DNA from 2 places in the Citricoccus sp. NR2 genome. Region 1 is predicted to be linked to the other one. Evidence: predicted binding sites of a transcription regulator. Region 1 holds the regulator's gene; the other holds the start of a gene.
The links. The regulator LexA, encoded in region 1, represses DNA repair genes until DNA is damaged. The targets are predictions, from matches to a motif close to TCGAACANNTGTTCGA.
Positions count from the first base shown of each region.

Region 2: the regulator LexA is predicted to act here: its motif matches at 3,533-3,548, upstream of O1A05_RS09280 (Rv2578c family radical SAM protein).

Region 1 is NZ_CP115154.1:2,800,382-2,808,458, forward strand. Features, by position in the region: gene priA (bifunctional 1-(5-phosphoribosyl)-5-((5-phosphoribosylamino)methylideneamino)imidazole-4-carboxamide isomerase/phosphoribosylanthranilate isomerase PriA) at 1-468, opposite strand, end outside; gene hisH (imidazole glycerol phosphate synthase subunit HisH) at 695-1,342, opposite strand; gene hisB (imidazoleglycerol-phosphate dehydratase HisB) at 1,339-1,956, opposite strand; gene O1A05_RS13180 (histidinol-phosphate transaminase) at 2,016-3,077, opposite strand; gene O1A05_RS13185 (LysM peptidoglycan-binding domain-containing protein) at 3,178-3,435, opposite strand; gene lexA (transcriptional repressor LexA) at 3,790-4,521, shown strand; gene O1A05_RS13195 (ATP-dependent DNA helicase) at 4,615-6,699, opposite strand; gene hflX (GTPase HflX) at 6,689-8,077, opposite strand, start outside.
Region 2 is NZ_CP115154.1:1,962,739-1,970,815, reverse strand. Features, by position in the region: gene O1A05_RS09300 (TAXI family TRAP transporter solute-binding subunit) at 1-24, shown strand, start outside; gene O1A05_RS09295 (DUF1850 domain-containing protein) at 38-604, shown strand; gene O1A05_RS09290 (TRAP transporter permease) at 601-2,739, shown strand; gene O1A05_RS09285 (pyroglutamyl-peptidase I family protein) at 2,763-3,455, opposite strand; gene O1A05_RS09280 (Rv2578c family radical SAM protein) at 3,557-4,645, shown strand; gene O1A05_RS09275 ((deoxy)nucleoside triphosphate pyrophosphohydrolase) at 4,650-5,126, opposite strand; gene O1A05_RS09270 (MFS transporter) at 5,252-6,478, shown strand; gene O1A05_RS09265 (GlsB/YeaQ/YmgE family stress response membrane protein) at 6,538-6,804, shown strand; gene O1A05_RS09260 (TrmH family RNA methyltransferase) at 6,915-7,805, opposite strand; gene rplT (50S ribosomal protein L20) at 7,840-8,077, opposite strand, start outside.

The sequences.
Region 1 (8,077 bases):
CACTTCCCAGATGTTTCCACCTTCAGTGGTCCAGCCTCGACCTGCGAGTGTTTCGCCCCGCACGTCGAGACCGACCGCGATCTGGTCACCGAACCGAGCGATCGCCTTCGCGGTCCACTCCGGATTCTCCAAAGCAGCGGTTCCCAGATTCACTCGAGTTGCACCGAGCTCAAGAGCATTTTCCAACGAAGCATCGTCACGAATACCCCCCGACAGTTCCACCTTGATGCCCAGCTCACGGACTACCTCTTGGACAATCTTGCGGTTGTCGCCAGTACCGAAAGCGGCGTCCAAGTCGACCAAATGCAGCCATTCTGCTCCCGCGTTCTGCCAGGACAGGGCAGCTTCCAGAGGAGCCCCGTAACCGGTGGCAGAATCCGCCTCGCCTTGAACGAGGCGAACGGCTTGCCCGTTCTGTACGTCTACCGCAGGCAAAAGCTCCAGCCGGGTACGAGGTGTTTCGCTCATCTAAATACTCCTGATCAATTTTCTCGAAAAGTCATGAAGCCGCCCAGAGCGCGGCCTAATCATCAGGCTTCGCCTGGAACCAATACAAAGCCAGCGACGATCGCTAGAATCCCGCAGACGGCTAACCCGAAGAAGAACCATGCTGGTAGCTCCTGTCGATACGCTGACCATGCCCCGCCGAGCATAAGTCCACCAATGCCGATGAGCACAACAGTCCACCATGGCATTAGAGAGAACCCAACCAGTTCTGTAGCAGCCGCATGCCGGCGTCGCCGGACTTCTCCGGGTGGAACTGGGTCGCTGAAAGCGGGCCGTTTTCCACGGCTGCCACGAAGTCGGCACCATGATGCGACCAGGTGACCTTCGGCGGAGCCATCGAAGCAATCGTCTGATCGAACGTCCAGTTCTGGACGGCGTAGGAGTGCACAAAGTAAAAACGCTCGTCTTCGAGCCCGCGGAAAAGAACTGAATCCTCCGCCGGCCGGACACTGTTCCAGCCCATATGTGGCAAAACCGGGGCGGGCAGTGCCTCCACCACGCCTGGCCACTCCCCCATGCCCTCGGTTTCGACGCCATGTTCGACACCGCGTTCGAAGAGGACTTGATGCCCAACGCAGATTCCCAGCACGGGGCGACCACCGGCAATACGACGCCCGATCCAGCGAAGCGCCCCGACGTTCTTGAGCGAATGCATGACGGCGCCGAACGCACCCACACCGGGCACCACGAGCCCATCAGCGTTCATCACCGTGTCGGGATCTGCAGTGAGGCTGACGCGTGCACCTGCACGTTCCAAGGCACGTACAGCCGATCGTACGTTGCCAGAGCCGTAATCGAGGACAGCCACAGAAGGTCCGGTAGCGAGGCCGCTCACAGGGCACCCTTCGTCGACGGCACATCAGTGACACGAGGGTCGTCTTCGGCAGCCACGCGCAGAGCGCGAGCAAACGCCTTGAACTGAGACTCGACAATGTGGTGCGGGTCCCGGCCACGGACCACGTCCATGTGCAAGCAAATGGAAGCGTGGAAGGTTATCGACTCGAAGATGTGACGCGTCATCGAGCCAGTGAAGTGACCGCCGATCAGGTGGTACTGCTGCCCATCAGGCTCACCTTCGTGCACCAGGTAAGGGCGCCCAGAAAGATCTACGACCGCGCGGGCCAGCGCTTCGTCCAATGGCACTGAGGCTTCACCGAACCGACGGATACCCTTCTTGTCACCCAAAGCGACCTTCAGCACTTCACCGAGGGTGATAGCAACATCCTCGACGGTGTGGTGGACGTCAATGTGCGTATCGCCGGATGCTTTCACCACCAGGTTCATCTGCGAATGTTTCGCCAAGGCGGTCAACATGTGATCGAAAAACGGCACGGAGGTGGAAATGTCCGACGTGCCGGTTCCATCCAGGTCCAACTCGACGAATACGTTGGATTCTGACGTTGTGCGTTGCATGCGCGCACGACGGCTGGAAATCAGTTCAGCAACCATGAAGAGGGCGCTCCTTGAGTTCAAGGCCGACTGGGACTGTCCAGCCGACGCCAATAAGTCTACTGTGCAAGCTCCGGAGCGTCCTCGAGAATACGCCTCATCGCGTCAAGAAACGCCGAGGTCTCTTCAGCTGTGCCTGCAGTCACACGCAAGTGGTTGGCAATACCGACATCTCGCACCAAGACCCCGAAAGCAAGTAGCCTTTGCCAGACTTCGCTGGCGTTCGACAGCCCACCAAAGAACACGAAGTTTGAATCGGAAACTGCAGGACGCAATCCCAGCTCCCGAAGCCCATCCACGATTCGATCACGTTGGACCTTAATTTCCTCAACCGTTGCCAACAGCGAGTCAACGTGGGCCAACGCGGCGTTAGCCGTCGCTTGAGACATAGAAGACAAGTGATACGGAAGTCTCACGAGCCGAATGGCGTCAGTCACTTCTGGCGCCGCCGCGAGGTAACCGAGACGGGCGCCGGCCAACGCGAAAGCCTTCGACATAGTACGCGTCACGATCAATCGGGGACGTCCGGGGAGCAGAGTAAGTGCGGAACGCGTACCCTCCAATGCGAACTCGGCGTAGGCCTCATCCACAACAACCATGGACTGGCATGCGTCGGAAGCCTCGTAAACGGCCTCGATCACGTCCAGCCCCAATGCCGTTCCGGTTGGATTATTGGGAGAGCACAGGATCACGATGTTAGGCGCGTGTTCTTCGACCTGCACTGAGGCAGATGTTGCTGTAAGCGTGTAATCATCATTCCGAATTCCGGCGATGTATCTGGTGCTCACGCCTTCAGCGAGCAAGGGATACATCGAGTAAGTCGGTGGAAAACTCAGAACACTTCTGCCTGGTCCACCAAAAGCCTGCAGAATCTGCTGAAGAATCTCGTTAGATCCATTCGCTGCCCAGATCTGCCGCTCAGTCAGACCCTCGCCAAGATAAGCCGCCAAACGTCTACGGAGTTCCGTGAATTCCCGGTCCGGATAGCGATTCAACGAACGTGCCGACTGAAGCGCTTCAGCTCCGATCGATTCGACCACGTCTGTTGGAACCGGATGCGTGTTTTCATTCGTGTTGAGCATTACCGGCACATCTAGTTGTGGTGCCCCATAGGGAGTCATGCCACGCAGGTTCTCACGCAAAGGTAGAGCCGCTAGAGCATCAGCGTTGAAATCGTTCGAGTTTGGAGTCACGCACACAGTCTAGATCCGACGTTGACCTTCAGTTCCCCGGTGACGCGGGAACGAAGAGCGTATCGCCGACATTAATATCCGATCCTGCGAGCTGGTTCAGGTCACCGATGCGCTGAACAATCTCAGCGCGGGGTGCATCGAGATCAACCTGTCCCGCGATCCCCCAGAGGGTGTCGCCGTATCCGACAGTGTATTCGATTGCACCCGAGGGCAGACCGGAGTTCGACGCGTTCGCTGAAGAACCGAACAGATCCCCGATCAGGGCCGCTGCAACGATCAGGGCCATCAGAATAATGAGGGGAAGTGTTCGTAGAACAAATCGACCGCGTCGAGTCAGGCAAATGCCGCTGCTTCCTTGGTTTTGCGTAGCGATGCTCATGATCCCACTGTCCTCTCTTTTCGAACGGCCCACTTCTTTCGACTCGATCGACCGTTCTAAGTTCGTACATCTTTTCTAGCACAGCCTTTCGACCGGATGCAAGATATTCCTCGTACAGATCTTTGAACTTGTTCGAAGAATGCTGTAGCCTTGAAGTACGGATCGCCTTGACCCTGCGAATCGGTCACCGGATGTCCCGGCGTCTTGACTGCGAAACAGAGTCCATCAGCGGCCATGGACACGATAAGAACGGAGAGCCCCATGAGTTCATCGACTCCAGACGGTCACGAGCAGAACTTCGCGGTATACAGCGTTAAGAAGCTGACGCAGCGGCAGCGACAAGTGCTCAATTACCTACGACGAGCCATCGCGAAGACTGGCTATCCACCGTCGATGCGTGAGATCGGCAAGGGGACGGAGTTGCTGTCTCTCTCATCCGTGACGTACCAGCTCAAGAAGCTCACCGAGTACGGGTACATCCGCCGAGATCCTCGTATCCCCCGGGCCATCGAGATTCTTCGCGATGAAGACGGAAATCTCCTGGGCAATGAGTCAGATTCGGCCCAGGAGATTGACACCGATGAGTTGCAGCTCCCCTTTAGCCGCGAAATCGACTCTCACAACGTCATGGTTCCCTTGGTGGGGCGCATTGCCGCCGGCGGGCCAGTGTTGGCTGATCAGCATATCGAAGATGTCATCGCCCTCCCCAAGTTGCTAACTGGTGATGGGGACCTGTTCATGCTCAAAGTCACCGGAGACTCGATGGTGGATGCCGCTATCTGCCATGGCGACTGGGTCGTGGTACGCAAGCAGAACAGCGCCACCAACGGCGACATCGTCGCCGCCTTACTCGATGAAGAAGCAACGGTGAAGACTTTCCGCCAGCGCGATGGCCATACCTGGTTGCTGCCTCAGAACACCGCGTACGAGCCCATCTTGGGCGACCACGCCACCATCATGGGAAAAGTTGTGTCCGTCCTTCGATCCATCTGACGCTATCGGCGATATAGCCCGCCGATAGAACGACAGGGGCCCAACGACGTTTTCGTCGTTGGGCCCCTGTCGCGTCGTGATCGCTCACCGTATTTAGACCTTCGCGAGGCGACCGAGGGCACCGAGCACAGTGTCCTGTTCCGTCGTGTACCAAAAGTCCGGCAGGGCTGACCGGATATACTTTCCATAGCGGGCATGATGAAGCCGCGAGTCAAGGATCGCCACGACACCTCGGTCATTAGCCGACCGGATGAGTCGACCCACGCCCTGAGCGAGTCGGACCGCAGCATGAGTCGCTGAGACTTGGATGAAACCGTTGCCCCCGCGCTGCGCAACGTCTCGTGTACGAGCCTCGGACAGTGGGTCATCAGGACGTGGGAACGGCAGTCTGTCCACCACCACCAGACGGCAGGAGCGTCCGGGGACGTCCACGCCTTGCCAGAGGGACATCGTGCCGAAAAGGCAGGTATCCTCCTCTTCCGCGAATTGTTTGATCAATGCGGACAGCGTGGAGTCGCCCTGGCAGAGAATCTGTGGATTTGGCCCCAACCGCCGACGCAACTCATGAGCCGCGTCCTCGGCCGCCCGGCGCGAAGAGAAGAGACACAATGCTCCACCCTGAGAAGCTCGCAACAACGCCTCTAGTTCGTCGTACGTCGCCGGCGAGGTGAGGCGACTTGGTTTAGGCAGTTTCTCAGCCACGTAGAGAATGCCTTGCTTGGCGTATTCGAAGGGGCTACCCACGTCAATGCCCGTCCACTCCGGTCCACCGGACCCCGAGAATCCTAGATCTCCAGCGATGGGCCCGAATGAGTCCCCGACCGTCAACGTTGCCGACGTAAGAATCGTCGTCGTGTCTTGCAGAAGGTTCTCACGCAGCCTTCCGGACACCGACAGAGGAGCCACGTAGACGGTAGGAGACGTATTCTCGTCGCCGGCGATCCACCCCACGCCAGGCTCAAATCGTCCAGGGCGGGACACCCATGCGACCTGACGGTTGTTTCCGTTTTGGCCGGCATCCAGAACACGTTCGGCTGTCTCAAGTACCTCTTGTAGCTTCGTGCGGACGACATGGCGGCCCGAGGAGTCATCGCTCGTCGACGAGGCATCTGTGGATTCTTTCCCCGTGGTCTTGAGCTGGCTCAATCCCTCACGAGCGGCTGCTCGCACTGACTCGAGAGCTTGTGTCTGAACCTCGTTGGGTCCCATTGGCATCCACCCCGATGGTGCGGAGATGAAGGCAGCTTCCAAAGCATCTGCCGCAGCACCGAGGTCCTCGAGCACGACTGACGCTTGTCGACGGCCGGCGGTCACGGCTGCGCGGACAGATGCAGAGGAAATCTGACCCGTCACTGCGTTCGTAACACGATCCGCCAATTCATGGGCCTCGTCTACGATTACAGCTTCGAATTCGGGAAGAACTTGCAACCCTTCGAAAGCGGCAATGGCGAGCATGGCATGATTCGTGACTACCACGTCTGCTTCGCCGGCCTGTTGACGGGCTCGTTCCGAGAAGCATTCTTCAGCGAAGGGACAACGCTGAGCGCCGATACACTCTACCGCAGACACAGACACCTGCCGCCAGGCGTTATCGTCAACCCCAGGGTCTAGGTCGTCCCGATCCCCTGTCTCTGTATCTTCCGCCCACTCGCGCAGGCGCACGAGTTGCTTTCCGAGGTCGGTACGGGGCGCTGCCGGTGCGTGATCGGCTCCGTCAAGAAGCGTTGGTTCCGGCTCGTCGGCAGGGAATCCACCGTTCAGCTTATGCAGGCACACGTAATTTGCCCGCCCCTTGAGGAGGGCGATGTCCATGGGCCGTGGGAGTTCCTCTTTCAGCGCCTCAAGAAGACGTGGAGCATCTCGACGAATGATCTGAGATTGCAGTGCCAACGTCGCCGTGGCAACCACGACCGGCAGATCTGCTTCTACCGCATGGGACAGAGCCGGAACCAGGTAGGCCAAGGACTTCCCGGTTCCAGTTCCGGCTTGCACGAGCAGGTGCTTTCCGGTGTCGAGAGAGCGCGCAACTTCCAAGGCCATTTGTCGTTGGCCTTCTCGACGTTGTCCCCCGGTCCGTTCAATAGCTTGTTCCAGCCAGGCGGCAGCCCGCCGCTCTGCTGGGCTCAGCGTTGCGACGGGCTGCTCAGAGTCAGAAGACACGGTGGTGCTAGACGACATACTGCGCGAATTCTTCCTTGTCTTCTTCGCGTACCAACACGGTCAAACGAGTCCCCTCGGGCTGGTATTGCTCAGACAAGATCTCGACGTCGGAACCGTGCAGCCGCGAGACCACGTCGCCATCAGTGAACGGAATCAAAAGATCCAGCTCCAAGGTGGGACGCGGAATCGTGTCCGCAATCATGGCTTCGAGATCCTCGATCCCTTCCCCTGTGTGTGCCGAGACCAACACGGTGTCACGGTGGGCCCGGCGCACCCGCGCAATGGTCATCGGGTCCGCGGCATCAGCCTTGTTGAGGACTATGATCTCTGGAATTCGACGTGCGTCGATCTCATTGAGAACCTCGTGAACGGCAGCAATCTGCGATTCCGGGTCTGGATGAGAAACGTCCACAACATGGAGGATCACGTCGGCCTCGCCCACTTCTTCCAGCGTGGAGCGGAAAGCTTCCACCAGCTGAGTTGGAAGGTTACGAACGAAGCCGACCGTATCGGACAGGGTATAGCCGAGACCATCCGGTGTGACCGCTTTGCGCACCGTCGGATCGAGGGTGGCGAACAATGCGTTCTCCACCAGCACTCCGGCGCGGGTGAGCCGATTGAGCAGAGATGATTTACCGGCGTTCGTATATCCCGCGATGGCGACCGATGGCACCTTGTTGCGTCGGCGATTGGCTCGCTTGGTTTCCCGCGCAGGCGCCATAGCGGCGATTTCGCGCCGCAGCTTCGCCATCCGGTTACGGATGCGACGTCGATCGAGTTCGATCTTCGTCTCACCAGGACCGCGTGAACCGATACCTTCACCGGCTGCCGCACGGCCACCGGCCTGGCGCGACATCGAGTCACCCCAACCACGCAGCCGCGGAAGCAAGTACTCCAGCTGTGCAAGCTCAACCTGTGCCTTGCCCTCGCGTGATTGGGCGTGCTGGGCGAAAATATCGAGAATCAACGCTGTACGGTCAATGACTTTAACCCGCACCACATCTTCCAAGGCTCGTCGCTGAGAAGGCGCCAACTCAGCATCGACCACCACAGTATCTGCGCCGGTATCGCTGACAACGTCGGCCAGTTCCTGAGCTTTGCCTTTGCCAAGGTAGGTAGCAGGGTCGGGCGAGTGTCGTCGCTGGATAACTCCATCCAGCACCGTTGAACCCGCGGTCTCGGCCAGTGCCGCAAGCTCATGCAGTGAGTTCTCGGCATCATCAGCGCTGCCTTCGGTCCACAATCCGGCCAACACAACGCGTTCGAGTCGAACCTTCCGGTATTCGACCTCGGACATGTCGTCCAACTCGGTGGAGAGTCCCTCCACGCGGCGCAGAGCGTGGCGTGCTGCGAGATCGAGCTGGTCGCCGTCGTCTTCGGTGTGCCTACTTTCGCC
Region 2 (8,077 bases), 840 kb from region 1:
GTCCCCGAGGACCTGCAGGGTTAAGGGCGCAACCACCGTGAGCACCCCGCGTTCACAGCCGCCGGCTCGTCGATCGCCTCGCGTGATCGGCGGGCTGGTGGCGGCCCTACTGGTCACGGCAATCGGCTTCGGTCTCCTGGTCCCCCTCTGGCCGGCGGTCACCGTGGATCACGATGAGGATCGGCTGGCCGCGTGGCGCACCGAGGCCTTCACCCTCAGCTACATCCATTCCATCGACGGGTTACCGATCGAAGAGGACCTGCGCGTGACTGAGGGTGAGCTGGTGGTCGAACGTACCCGACTGAAGCAATTCGGTGCCGGCATGGGCCATATTGACGGCGAAGGTCAGGGCCGCGCCGACGGCGACTGGTGGGTGGTCGATGACCTGGAGCGCGACATCGGTAGCCAGATGCACCTGCGCGCCGGAGCCACCCGCATCGATCACCGCATTACATCAGCCGAACACGAACTACGACTCTCAGTGTGCCTGCCCGGCGAACGCATCACCATTAGCGCTGCCCGGGTCTCCACACTCACCCTGTTCACTACGCCCGATGACCCCGCATGCGCCGGGTACACGTACCAGAATGAGGAAGATTCATGAGCCAATCAGCGGTGGAAGAAGCCGCCGAGCGCCACGGCGCTCAGCTGCTCCCCGAAGAACTTCGACGGATGAACACCGGGGTCGATCAGGATGACGACTCCGAGGAAACCGATTCCGACACGCCCTTGTGGCATCGCCTCGCCGAACAGCGAGTGGGCACCGGCGGATTCCAGAAGCTGCTGGGCTGGATCATTCTGGCCCTGGCATTGGGCCTTGGCGGATTCCAGATCTACATCGGTGTGACATACAGCTTGGATGCCCGCCAGCAGCGGCTCATCCACCTGCTCTTTGTCCTGACCCTGATTTTCCTCACCGTGCCCGCGTTCAAGAACAAGTTCGGGCGCTCCGTCCCAATGCTCCTGGTCGATCTCGGGCTGATCGCCGCGGCCGTGGTGGTCTCCGTGTACCCGATCGTCAACGCCGCGGAACTCGCTCGCCGCGCCGGCGCCTACGAGACCACGGACTGGGTACTCGGACTCGTGATGACCGTGCTGCTGTTGGAAGCCACCCGACGCACCGTGGGCTGGTTTATGTCCGCGCTGGTGCTGTTCTTCATGTTCTATGCCTGGGCCGGCCCCTGGTTCCCTGGAGATTTCGCCCACCGTGGCGCGACCATCGAGCGCCTTTCCAGCTACGTGTATCTCGGCAACGACGGCATTCTCGGCTTGACCTTGGGCGTGGTGGTGACCTTCGTGTTCATTTTCGTGCTCTTTGGTGCGGTGCTGCAAAAAACCGGAGGTGGTAACTTCTTCATCGGTTTGGCCTTCTGCCTCACCGGCCGCTCCCCCGGCGGTCCCGCCAAGGGTGCGGTGGTTGGCTCGGCCATGATGGGTTCCATCTCCGGCACCGCCTTGGGAAACGTAGCCACCACCGGCCCCTTCACCATTCCGATGATGAAGAAAGTCGGTTACAAGAAGGCAGAGGCCGCGGGTGTGGAAGCAGCTGCCTCCACCGGCGGACAGATTCTGCCGCCCATCATGGGTGCCGGCGCCTTCCTCATCGCCGAGCGCACCGGCATCCCCTACGCGGATATTGTGCTGGTCTCGATTATCCCTGCGCTGATGTACTTCGGCACCGTTTACCTCTTCGTCGACATCAAGGCGCGCAAGCGTGGCATGGCGGGTATGACCAAAGAACAGCTCCCGGTGCTCAAAGAAGTCATGAAGGGCGGATGGCACTTCCTAGCTCCACTCGTACTGCTCATCGTGTTGCTGCTGCAGTACGTACCTCCGGGCCGCGCGGGGCTTTACGCGACCGGCGCCCTCTTCATCGTGGCCATGCTGCGCGGCATCAGCCGGCTGAGTCTGAAAGACATGGGGGAGGTGTTCGTCATCGCTGCACGTAATACCCTGCCCGTCTCCGCGGCCTGCGCCATCGCCGGCATCATCGTTGGTGTGGTTGGCCTCACCGGCCTGGGCCTCGTGATCTCGGATGTGCTGGTGAGCGCCTTCGCCGGTAGCCTGCTGCTCACCCTGATCATGGTAGCCCTGGCGTCACTGTTGCTCGGCGTCGGTCTGCCGGTGACTGCGTCCTATGTCGTGCTGATCATCCTCGCCGGACCTGCCCTGCAGGAACTCGGCTTGGCCGTGATCGTCACGCACCTGATCGTCTACTGGTACAGCCAGGATTCCAATGTCACCCCACCGGTGGCACTGGCAGCGTTCGTGGCCGCCGGCATCGCGAACTCCTCGCCCATGAAATCAGCATTCCATGCGTGGATTTTCGCCAAGGGGCTCTACTTCATCCCGCTCATGTTCGCCTATTCGGCACTACTGATGACCGGGCCACCCTCCGAAGTGGTCATCGCGACCATCACCGGCTGTATCTCGCTGGTCGCCGTGGCGATGGCAATCGAAGGCTATCTGGTACGAAAGGTGCCCGGATGGCAGCGGATCGTCCTGGCCATCTCCGGGTTCATGGTGATGACCGCCCCCGAGTGGACCGGATGGACAGAGTCCCTGTTCGGCGCTCATGTCGGATCCCCCGTCTTCGTATGGGCAGGCACCGCGGTGACCTGTATGTTCGTCGCGTTGCAGCTGATTCAGCACAAGCGCTTCGGTCCGCAGATTATTGAGCCGGTTGCCCCGAAGAATAATGCATCCGCATCGGCAGAGGCGGCTCCGCAGCCCGCGTAGTGATTCAGCAGTGACCGACCCGGTCAGTGCAATGTTCCGAGGCCGGCCCCCTGAGTGGTGTCGGCCTCGTGCGCGTCTGGGTCGCGAAGGTGCTTCAGAGTTTCCTCCACCACATGACACACGCCAGCCACACTCTCCGCCAGGGGGATTCCCGGATAGACCGTGGAGACATCGGTGTCCCAGGGAACATGGACAAATCCAGCAGATTTCGGACTGCGCTCACCCCACGCGCCAATCTCGACTGCATGCATCAACGAGTAAAAAACGTGATTGCAGACGAAAGTCCCTGCGCTCAAAGAGAGCTCCACCGGCAGTTCCCCCGCCGCTGACACGATGCGACGAGCGGGCAGCGTGGCGAAGATTCCGTCGGGGCCACCAACGACAACCGGTGTCCCGTTGGGTTGATATCCGGCATTGTCTGAGATCCGCGCCTGCTGGAGATTGATCCCGACCTGCTCCACGCCGACTTGCGATCGTCCGGCCGCCAGCCCCAGACAAATCACAACTTCAGGTTCGTGGTGAGCGATGAGGTCGAACAATACCTCGTGCGAGGTGGCAAACTCACAGGGCAGAACAGCCGAGACCACCTGAACGCCTGACCCCAGCAAGGCACGGGCGGCCGCATCAGCAACGGTGGCTGACGGATTGTGCTCGTCATCCCCGAAGGGCTCGAATCCCGTCAGCAATACAGTCGGAGTTTCGTGCGTGGAGCTCATGATCATCCATCGTAAATGCCTCGCCGTCAGAAGGGACACCCCTTCTATAGAACATCGAACACTTGCTTGCTTAATCCCAGAACAAGTGTTTCAATAGAAGCATGCGATGGGAAGCGCAGATGCTGCAGGCCGATGACGAGCAACCGGCGGACTCCCCCGGCATTCCAGTCGGACGCACCGCCACTTTGCCCCTCGTTGGCCTGCAGCGTTCCATCACCTCTCCCCAATTCGCTGACACCGTGTTCCATGAAGTTCTGGCCAAGTCGGCGCTCAATCAGGTTCCCGCAGCGTCATCGATGCCGTTCCGCTGGACGGTGAACCCCTATCGGGGATGCACGCACGCCTGCGTCTACTGCTACGCACGCAACACCCACACCTACCTGGATCTCGACGCAGGAGCAGACTTCGACCAGCAGATCGTGGTCAAAGTAAACATCGCCGACGTCTTGAAGGCCGAAGTGAATCGCCCCAGCTGGACCCGAGAAATGGTGGCACTGGGCACCAACACCGATCCCTACCAGCGTGCCGAGGGCAGATATCAGCTTATGCCGGGAATCATCCGCACTCTGGCTGATTCCGGAACGCCGATCTCGCTACTCACCAAGGGCACACTGCTAAAACGCGATCTGCCGATTCTCAAAGAAGCGTCCAGCCTGGTACCTATCCAGGTTGGGGTGTCCTTAGCGCTTCTCGAACCGGCGTTGGCCGCTCGGGTCGAACCTGGAACACCGAGCCCCACCGCCCGACTCAAGCTAATCGAGAAACTTACTGAGGCCGGTGCCGAAGTGTCCGTCATGGCCATGCCGATCTTGCCCTGGCTGACGGATGGCGAGGACGATCTCGAGTCCCTCTTTTCTGCGGTAAGGGACGCTGGCGCACACCAGATCCAAGCTGGTGCGCTGCACCTTCGCCCTGGCGCACGGCAGTGGTACCTCGAATGGATTGAACGCGAACATCCACAATTGCTAGCCGGCTACCGAAACTTTTACGCCCACGGGTCCTACGCACCACAGAGTTATCGACGTGCGCTGAGTCGTCGAGCCGTTTCTGTGGCTTCTCGGATGGGACTTCACTACGGGTCTGCACATCGCGCTCTCCCAGAGCGACCGCGTTCCGCCGCACCGGACTTCGGCGCCAAGACGTCCACGCTGCGAGAACCTGCGCCACTCCAGCCCAGCCTTTTCGACTGAGCCTCTACTCGCCGAAACGCGCCAAAAGGGCGTCGACGATAGGGAAATCGGCGGGAATCCATTCCAGTCGGTACAGCGCCTCAGTCGTCACATCAGTCCACTCCAGCAGGTCGTGGTCCTCCAAGGGCGCTGCTTCACCGGCGACGATCCAGGCTTCAAAGACTCGCATGCGAGCTCCGTTAGCCAAGAGCCACCCGTCTGGGTGATCGGACCGAATCTCGTCCCCCAGCTCGATCTCGACACCCAGTTCTTCCTTGACCTCTCGGATCAAGGCCGACTCTGCATTCTCCCCGGGCTCCACTTTTCCACCAGGAAATTCCCACAGGCCAGCCAGAGCCTCTGGAGCACTGCGCCGAGCAGCGAGTAGTTGCTTCCGCGATTCCCGAGTATCGAGTATCGCAGCACCAACGACCCCGCGTTTCTTCTTCGACTGAGATGGCGGCGTACTCGTAGGCACCGCTGAGGAGGAGGCACGACTCATGGTCTCGATGATAGTTCCAACAACGCCTCCCCACATCCGCCGTTGTGATCAATCCGACGTCCGCGAGGAGCCGTTCCGAGGTCTTCTGCGTTGAGAGCGTGTTCCGAGGTCCCTAAACTTAGCTAGTGACGTTTTCCTTTGCTCCGCGCTCGGCTAGCGGACGTACTTATCCTTTGATTCCGGCGGTCCTCGCTCTTGCTTTGGGCGCCTTTGCTATCGGCGTCACCGAATTCACCATCATGGGGTTACTTCCCCAGGCGGTCGAGGATCTTGGCGTGGATCTACCCTCAGGTGGCATCCTCATTTCTGCCTACGCGATCGGCGTCGTGGTCGGCGCCCCGATTCTGGCAGCCGCGCTGGCTACACTCGACCGCCGAATGTCGGCTGGTCTGCTGATGGTTCTCTTCGCGCTCGGCCACTTCGGCTCCATTTTTGCGCCGGATTACACATCGATGCTTGCCGCACGATTCATTTCGGGGCTGCCTCATGGCGCCTATTTTTCAGCAGCCGCATTGGCCGCCTCACATCTCGCAGGCCCGGCACGTCGAGGACAAGCCATCTCGTGGGTCTTGGCGGGACTCTCTGTGGCCATGCTCGTTGGTGCCCCGGCCGCCACGTGGCTGGGCCAAATCACCCATTGGCGCTCCATGTTCATCCTGGTGACCGTGCTGGCCTCGCTGACCGTGCTCTTGGTCTTCCTGCTCGTGCCGCGCGTTCCTGCCCCGGAGAACGCCTCCATCCGTCGTGAACTCTCCGGGTTGAAGTCTGCGGGTCTGTGGAAGGCGATCATCGTCGCGGTGATCGGCTTCGCCGGTGTTTTCGCCCTCTACACCTACATCGCAGAAATTACTGTTCAGGTGGGCGGCATGCCCGCTTCGCTGATTCCACTGGTCCTTGCGATCTACGGCGTCGGAGGCGTGGCAGGCACCCTCCTGGGCGGAAAGATGGCGAATACCAGGCCAGTCTTCACCGTAATCGTGATGATCGCAGCACTCACAGCATCGCTGGCACTTTTCGGTTTGACTTCCCCTTGGTGGATCCTGTCGTGCGTTTTCGTCCTAACGGCCGGAGCGACTGCCTCAGCACTCTCCCCCGCCATGCAGGTCATCCTCGTGGATTCGGCGCCGCAGTCGCCCCAGCTGGCCGGAGCATTCAACCACTCGGCTTTCAACATGGCCAATGCGATGGGAGCTTGGATCGGTGCTGGCGTGCTTCAAGCTGGGTTCGGCGTTCAGGTGACTCCGCTCGCCGGCGCGGCCGTGGCTGCTGTCGGACTCGTACTGGCAGTGCCGCTGCTCGGCGGTCGCAGAATCCAGCGGCGCTCAACCCGTGGCGTCAACGCCACTGACTAGTAACCTTCAGAGTAGAACGTTCAACACCTGAACGTCGCTCACAGACAGAAGGAGACACCATGAACATCATTGCTTGGATTCTCTTGGGACTCATCGCAGGTGCAATCGCACGCATGATCCTGCCCGGTAAACAAGGTGGGGGTTGGATCGGTGCGCTACTCACCGGTCTTATCGGCGCTTTGCTCGGCGGCTGGATTGCCAGCCTGATGGGCCTCAGCGCGAATGAAGGCTTCTTCGATCTGACCACATGGATCTTTGCGATCTTGGGTGGTGTCATTGTTGGATTCGTCTGGCAGGCCATCACTCGTTCGCGCTCGAAGGCGTAATCACGACGCAGACACACTGAACTGAGAAAAGATCGGGCCGGGGCATCATGCCCCGGCCCGATCTGCGTCTGCCGATGTGGACGAATCCCCGCACACTGCGGCTGAAAAACTTAGTGGCTTGCGCTGTCCACTGAACCTGCCGCCATGGCCGAGGCATAGAGACAGACGGTAGCGGCGGTGGCGACGTTCAGCGATTCCGCATGGCCGTACAACGGTACTGCGACGCGAGCATCCGCCAGATCGCGTTCCTCAAGTGATAACCCCTGCGCCTCATTGCCGAAAAGCCAGGTGGTAGTTCGGGCAAGCGCCGATCCGAGGTTCACAAGATTCGCTTCGCCGTAACCGTCAGCGGCGAGAACCTGGTGGCCAAGTCCGCGCAGGGAGTCCAGAGCGCTGGACAGGTCAACCGCGGTGAATACCGGAAGGTGGAACAGCGAGCCCGCAGTTGAGCGTACGGCTTTGGGATTGAACGGATCTACCGAGCCGCTGGTGAGGAGGACGGCATCGGCACCAGCGGCATCGGCCGCACGAATGATCGTGCCCATGTTTCCTGGGTCTTGGACCCGGCACAGGACCGCCAGCAGTTTCGGTGAGGTAACGTGTTGCTGCAACCATTCCACGCTGCGTCGCGCTCCGGGTAGCGTGCACACTGCGATGACGTCCTGGTGCGTTACCGCGTCGGAGAGCGCTTCGAGCACCTCATCCGTCACCACACGAACCTGAATGGACGCTCGCGCCTGGTCGATGAGCTCGGCGATATCTGGGTACAGTGCGGCGATGCCTTCAGTGACGAACACTTCTTCCACCACGCCTTGACCCCAGTGCCCCGAGAGGGTCGCCTCAAATTCGCCGAGGTGCGCGCGCAGTGCCTCGCGTACCGACTGTGGGCCTTCGGCCAGAAAACGATTCTGTTTCTGACGCGCTGAACGCCCCGCCAGACGGGCAACGGTCTTCACTCGGTCAGCCCGAGGGTTGCTCATCTGTGCGGGGCGTTCAATCATGGGTGCGTCGTGATCTCGTTCTAGAAAGAACGGATCAGCGGGATGCTGCCGGGGCGTTGACGTCAGCCGGCAGAGCCTGCTGAGCGGTCTTCACCAGGGTGGCGAAGGTCGCTGCGTCAGAGACGGCGATCTCGGCCAGCATGCGGCGGTCCAGCTCGATCCCGGCCAGCTTCAGGCCCTGGATGAAGCGGTTGTAGGTCATGCCGTTAGCGCGAGCGGCAGCGTTGATACGCGTGATCCACAGACGACGGAAGTCGCCCTTGCGCTTGTGA